Regions from separate parts of the Polaromonas sp. P1_G2 genome, predicted to be linked through region 1. Evidence: predicted binding sites of a transcription regulator. Region 1 holds the regulator's gene; the other holds the start of a gene.
The links. Region 1 encodes sigma-54, which starts transcription at its own class of promoters, with help from an activator protein. Its sites were predicted from a motif close to TGGCANGNAANCTGCTTT; they were not measured.
Positions count from the first base shown of each region.

Region 2: glnA (type I glutamate--ammonia ligase) is a predicted target of sigma-54. The motif match lies at 1,908-1,925, and genes of this name have one in related genera.

Region 1 covers NZ_JBFUBY010000003.1:14,188-17,651, forward strand. Annotated here, with positions in the region: gene AC1D0P_RS00715 (THUMP domain-containing class I SAM-dependent RNA methyltransferase) at 1-1,340, opposite strand, end outside; gene AC1D0P_RS00720 (RNA polymerase factor sigma-54) at 1,482-3,017, opposite strand; gene lptB (LPS export ABC transporter ATP-binding protein) at 3,152-3,464, opposite strand, start outside.
Region 2 covers NZ_JBFUBY010000093.1:3,194-6,700, reverse strand. Annotated here, with positions in the region: gene AC1D0P_RS11620 (EI24 domain-containing protein) at 1-913, shown strand, start outside; gene AC1D0P_RS11615 (competence/damage-inducible protein A) at 925-1,749, shown strand; gene glnA (type I glutamate--ammonia ligase) at 1,977-3,392, shown strand.

The sequences.
Region 1 (3,464 bases):
TCGAAGCGGAACAGCCGGCATTCGATCGGGCCGTTCCACATGGGTACACGGCGCGATTCCTTCAGGCGCATCTTGCCGGGGAGCTTGAGGTCGGGCGTGAGCACGTGGGCCGTCCAGCCCGCGTAGTTTTTCTTCCAGTGCGCGGCCAGCTGTGGAAAGAAGTCGGCCGCTTCCTCGCCCCAGGCGTTCTGCGCCTGCTCGCGGCCCGGGTTGGCCGAGCGGTCGCGCGGGGTTTCGAAGGCCGGCTCTTCGCGCGTGTCACCGCTGTCCTGGTTCAGCGGCTGGCCGAACTCGTCGATGGGCTGGTTGCGGTGGTCGTGCTGGACTTCCCGGCTCTGCTGGCGGCGCTGGTCGCGGCCCTGCACACCGGTGATACCGGCCACGCCGGCTACATCGATACGTTCGCCATAGGGCGGGTTCACCAGCATCACGCCCGAGGGCGCGGGTGGCATGCGCTGCAGCGCGTCGCCGCCGCGGAATTCCACCGCATTGGCCACGCCGGCGCGCTCGGCATTGCGTTCGGCGAAATCGACCATGCGGAAGGACACATCGCTGCCGAACACCGGCGCCGTGGGTTCGGTGATGGCGGCCTCGGCCTGGTCCAGCAGGCCGTCCCACACATGGCCCTGGAAGGGCAGGTATTTCTGGAAGGCGAAACGGCGGTTGATGCCTGGCGCGATGTTGCAGGCGATCTGCGCCGCCTCGATGGCGATGGTGCCCGAGCCGCAGCAGGGGTCGTAGAGCGGAACGCCGTCCTTGCACAGCTGGTCCCAGCCGCTGGCGGCGATCATCGCGGCGGCCAGGGTTTCTTTCAGTGGCGCATCGCCCTTGTCTTCGCGCCAGCCGCGTTTGAACAGGGGCTCACCCGAGGTGTCGATGTAAATCGTGACGGTGTCCGTCGTCAGGTGCACATAGACGCGCACGTCGGGCCAGCGCGTATCGACGCTGGGCCGCACGTCGTCGAACTTGGCGCGGAAGCGGTCGGCGATGGCGTCCTTGATCTTCAGCGCCGCGAAGTTCAGGCTCTGCAGCGGGCTGTGCTGGGCGGTGATCTCAACCTTGAAGGTCTGCTTGGGCGTGAACCAGATTTCCCAGGCCACGTTGGCGGCGGCGTTGTAAAGGTCTTGTTCACTGCGGTACTGGTTGTGCTGCAACTCGATCAGCACGCGCTGGGCCAGGCGGCTGTGCAGGTTGAGCTGCAGCGCGTCGCGCCAGGAAGCCTGCAACTGCACGCCGGCGCGCCAGGCCTTGCCCTGGATGCCGGTGACGCGCTGCACCTCGGTGGCCAGCAAGGCCTCGACGCCGGCGGCGCACGGTAAAAACAATTGGAGCTGGTTCATGTCGGACTCTTCAAAAGGGCTGCTGGAAATTCGATTATCGGGATGCAGGGCAAGGCGCACGGAGCGCAGGAACCGGAATGCACTTGGGTGCATGAGGATTCCGAGCACCGCGCAACGCCGCCATGCGCCCGAGAATCGGATTTACAGTGATTTGCGTAAATTAGCCGGCGCGATGCGCAAAGCCTCTCGGTACTTGGCCACGGTGCGGCGCGCGCATTCGATGCCCTGCTCCTTGAGCATTTCGGAAATCTGGTTGTCGCTGAGCGGCTTTTTCAGGCTCTCGGAGGAGACGAACTGCTTGATCAGCGCGCGCACGGCGGTGCTGGAAGCGTTGCCGCCGGTTTCGGTGCCCAGCGCGGAGCCGAAGAAGTATTTGAGCTCAAAAGTGCCGAAGGGCGTGCCCATGTACTTGGCGGTGGTCACGCGCGAAATCGTGGACTCATGCAGGCCCAGTTCGTCGGCGATCTCGCGCAGCACCAGCGGGCGCATGGCGAGTTCGCCGTGCGTGAAGAAGTTTTTCTGCCGCTCGACGATGGCGCTGCTCACGCGCAGGATGGTGTCGAAGCGCTGCTGGATGTTCTTGATGAACCAGCGCGCCTCCTGCAGACGCTGCTGTAGCGCCTGGCCGCCCTGGCCCTTGTGCTGCTTGAGGGCGTTGGCGTAGATGTCGTGCACGCGCAGGCGCGGCATCACGTCGCCGTTGAGCGAGACCTTGAAACCCCGGCCCGACTTCACGACGATGACGTCGGGCACGATCAGGTTGCGCTCCACGTTCACGAAGCGGCGGCCGGGTTTGGGGTCGAGCCGGCCTATCACGGCAATCGCGCCCCGGACGGCGGCTTCGGTGAATCCGCACAGGTGCGACAGGCGCTTCAGGTCGCGTTTGGCCAGCAGCTCCATGGGCTGCTTGCACATGGCGATAGCGGCGCGGGTCTCTTCGCAGTCCTTGCAGTCCAGCAACTGCAGGCCCAGGCATTCGGCCAGGTTGCGCGCGCCCACGCCGGCCGGCTCCATGTGGTGCAGCAGCTTGAGCGCCATGGCAAAACGCTGCTCAAGGTCCTCGGCCTGTTCCAGGTCATCCCCGGCCAGGCCCGCCGCGAGCGAGGCCAGGCTGTCTTCGAGGTAGCCGTCGTCATTGAGCGACTCGATCAGGAAATGCAGGGCCGCGCGGTCCTCTTCGGACAGGCGCAGGCCCAACGACTGGCGGTGCAAATGGTCTTGCAGCGACTCGTGGGCGCCCGTCAGGTCGGAGGCCTCAGTGTCGCCCTCGTCGTTGTTGTTCTTGCGCGCCGGCGCATCGCTGCCCCATTCGCTGTCGTCGGGCGTGGTCTCCACCGTGCCGTCGCCTTCCCAGCTTTCCTCGAGCTTGGGTTCGGCGCTGACCTCGGCATCGGCGGGGGCCGAAGTCCCGGCATCCTCCGCGCCGCCGCCCGTCGAATCCGCCGCGGATTCAAACTCGCGGCTGTCCTGGCTGACCGGCGTGTTGAGGTGCTCCAGGCCGAACTCTTCGCGCACGGCGGTTTCTTCCGCCACCTCGAGAAACGGGTTTTCGTCGAGCATCTGCTCGACCTCCTGGCTCAGCTCGAGCGTCGACAGCTGCAGCAGCCGTATCGACTGCTGCAGCTGGGGCGTCAGCGCAAGGTGCTGCGAGACGCGGAGCGAGAGGCCCTGCTTCATGTCAAGGAGCTTTGATCGAAGCGCAGAAAAAGTGCGAGCAGGGGCCGCGGAACTGGCTTTGCCAGGCCGCAGGCGCCGCCCCCTCGGGGGGGAGGGAGCTACACGAAGTGAGCGACAACAGGGGGAGTGTCATCCTACATCTTGAAGTGTTCACCGAGGTACACGCGTCGCACATCGGCGTTGTTCACGATCTCGGAGGGCGTGCCCTGGGCCAGCACGTGGCCGTCGCTGATGATGTAGGCGTGGTCGCAGATGCCCAGCGTTTCGCGCACGTTGTGGTCGGTGATCAGCACGCCGATGCCGCGCGACTTCAGGAAGCCGATGATGCGCTGGATCTCGATCACGGCGATCGGGTCAATGCCGGCAAAAGGCTCGTCGAGCAGGATGAAGCGCGGCTGGGTCGCCAGGGCGCGGGCGATCTCGACGCGGCGGCGCTCGCCGCCCGAC
Region 2 (3,507 bases), on a different contig from region 1:
CGCCTTCTGGCGTGCCGTGATGTATTGCCTGCACCCGCGGGTCATCGTGCTATCGATCCTGCCGTTGGTGATCATGGGCGTGGTTTCTCTGACCTTGGCCCACTTCTTCTGGGACAGTGCTGCCGAAGCCGTCCGCGTGCAACTCGGGAGTTTCGAGCTGGTCGATATCATGATTCGCTGGCTGGAGGGACTGGGCTTGAGTCAACTGCAAACCGTACTGCCCAAGGTGCTGTTGTTGTTGTTGATTATTCCCGTCATCATCATTGTTTCGCTGCTCTTTGTGGCACTGCTCATGACGCCTGCCATGGTGGCCCTGGTGGCTGAACGGCGCTTTCCTCAAATGGAGCGCAAACGGGGAGGTTCCCTGTTCACCAGCCTGTTTTGGTCGCTGGGCTCGACCTTGCTGGCCCTGCTGGCGCTGGTCATTTCGATTCCGCTTTGGTTGATTCCGCCGCTGATCCTGGTGCTGCCGCCGCTGATCTGGGGCTGGCTGACTTACCGCGTGATGTCTTATGACGCGATGGTGGACCACGCCAGCAGTGAAGAGCGGCGGCAGATTTTCAAGGAGCACCGCATGCCCTTGCTTGCCATAGGCGTGCTCAGCGGCTACCTCGGCGCGGCGCCTAGCGTGCTCTGGGCTTCAGGTGCGATGTTTGTGGCCATGGCGCCCATCCTTGTGCCGGTGGCGATCTGGATCTACACCCTGGTGTTTGCGTTTTCCTCACTCTGGTTCGCCCACTACACCCTGGCTGCGCTGGAGCAGCTTCGCAAGAAAAACAACGCGCTCGCCCCGGACCCACTCGCGCAGGCCGCGATCACGTCCATGGCGGCGGAACTGGCCCCCGAGGCCCTGCCGGGACCGGCGCCCAGCTTTGGCTCCATGGGCGGCAAGCCCGATTTACACCTGCCTTGAATCCCCTGAACATGACTCCTCACTTCGGCCTCATCATCGTCGGCGACGAAATCCTCTCGGGCAAACGCGCCGACAAGCACCTGCCCAAAACCATTGAACTGCTGGGCGCGCGCGGCCTGCAGCTGGCGTATGCCGACTATGTGGGCGACGACCCGGCGCGCATCACCGCCACGCTGGCGCGCGCCTTCGCGGCGGCGCGCGACAACGGCGACGTGGTGTTTTCCTGCGGCGGTATAGGCGCCACGCCTGACGACCACACCCGGCAGTGCGCGGCAAAGGCGCTGGGGGTTGAACTGGCCTTGCACCCCGCGGCCAAAACCCTGATCCTCGAACGCATGGCGGACGTGGCCAAGGAGCAGGGCACACCCTATGAGCCCGACCGCGACGACAACATCCACCGCCTCAACATGGGGGTGTTTCCGGTGGGCGCGGAGATCATTCCGAATCCGTACAACAAGATCCCCGGCTTTACCTGCCGGGTGGGGCAGGGCGCGGTTCACTTCGTTCCCGGCTTCCCCGTCATGGCCTGGCCCATGATCGAATGGGCGCTCGACACGCACTATGCCCACCTGCACCAAAAGTCGCCCTACACCGAAAAATCGGTGATCATTTTTGGGTCCATGGAAGCCATGCTGACCCCGCTGATGCTCGCCATTGAAGCGGCGCATGCCGGCGTCAAGGTCTTCAGCCTGCCCAGCGTGGACCACCCGGAATATGGCCGCCATATTGAGTTGGGCGTCAAAGGCGCGCCTGAGGCGGTCAACCTGGCTTACCCCGCCATGCTCGCCGGCCTGCACAAGTTTGACCTCAAATTCGGCCCCGAGTTGGTGCGTTGATTTTTCGCACTTAAAAGGTGCATTTGGAGTGGCGCACTTAAATGGTGCAGCCGTTACCGCAAGGTGTTTTTTCTCTTTTCAGCCTCGACAAGGCTGGAAGTGAGGCCAGATAACGGCACAATCCGAGGCTTGGCAGGAAACCGTAGAGCCAACGGCTTTGGCACAAAAAGTGCATTCAACAGGCCCGAAGATAATTTTCAACCACCCATCCAGCACAGGAGATTTTGATGGCAAAGACCGTCGCAGACGTCATGAAAATGGTCAAGGAAAACGAAGTCAAGTTCGTTGACTTCCGTTTCACCGACACCCGGGGCAAAGAGCAGCACGTGACCGTGCCCGTGTCCCACTTTGACGAAGACAAATTCACGTCGGGCCACGCCTTCGACGGTTCTTCGGTTGCCGGCTGGAAAGGCATTGAAGCCTCCGACATGCAGCTGATGCCTGACCCCAAAACGGCCAACATCGATCCTTTCTTTGAAGAAACGACGCTGTTCATGAGCTGCGACGTGCTTGAGCCCGCCGACGGCAAGGCCTATGACCGCGACCCGCGCTCCATCGCGCAGCGCGCCGAAGCCTACCTCAAGGCTTCCGGCCTGGGCGACACCGCTTACTTCGGCCCTGAACCCGAATTCTTCATTTTTGACGACGTGCGCTGGAACACCGACATGTCGGGCACCTTCTTCAAGATCGAAGAGTACGAAGCGCCCTGGAATTCGGGCGCCAAGCTCGAAGGCGGCAACCGCGGCCACCGCCCGACCGTCAAGGGCGGCTACTTCCCCGTGCCTCCCGTCGACAGCACGCAAGACATGCGCGCCGAGATGTCCCTGATCCTCGAATCGCTGGGCGTTCCGGTCGAAGTGTTCCACCACGAAGTGGCCGGCGCCGGCCAGAACGAAATCGGCACCCGCTTCAGCACCCTGGTGCAGCGCGCCGACTGGACGCAGATCCTGAAGTATGTGGTGCAGAACGTGGCCAATGCCTACGGCAAGACCGCCACCTTCATGCCCAAGCCCATCGTCGGCGACAACGGCTCCGGCATGCACGTTCACCAGTCCATCTGGAAAGACGGCAAAAACCTGTTCGCCGGCGACGGCTACGCAGGCCTGTCCGACTTCGCGCTGTACTACATCGGCGGCATCATCAAGCACGCACGTGCCTTGAACGCCATCACCAACCCCGGCACCAACAGCTACAAGCGCCTGGTTCCCGGCTACGAAGCACCGGTCAAGCTGGCTTACTCGGCCAAGAACCGCTCGGCCTCGATCCGCATTCCTTACGRCGCCAACCCCAAGGGCCGCCGCATCGAAGCGCGCTTCCCCGATCCGCTGATGAACCCGTACCTGGGTTTCTCGGCCCTGATGATGGCCGGCCTGGACGGTGTGGAAAACAAGATCCACCCCGGCGAAGCCGCCACCAAGGACCTGTACCATCTGCCGCCCGAGGAAGATGCAAAAGTGCCAACCGTCTGCCACAGCCTGGACCAGGCGCTGGACGCGCTCGACGTGGGCCGCAGCTTCCTGACCAAGGGCGGTGTGTTCACCGACAGCATGCTCGACGCCTACATTGAACTGAAGATGGGTGAAGTGACCCGCCTGCGCCAGGCGACCCACCCCATCGAATTTGACATGTACTACTCCCTGTAAACAGGAGGGCTCGCGCCCAGCCGCTTACTGTGGTTTTTCACAGTTTGTGGCCAAAAAAGGACGGCAAATGCCGTCCTTTTTTATTGTCCCGGCAGGTTGTGGGTGTGCTGGCTTT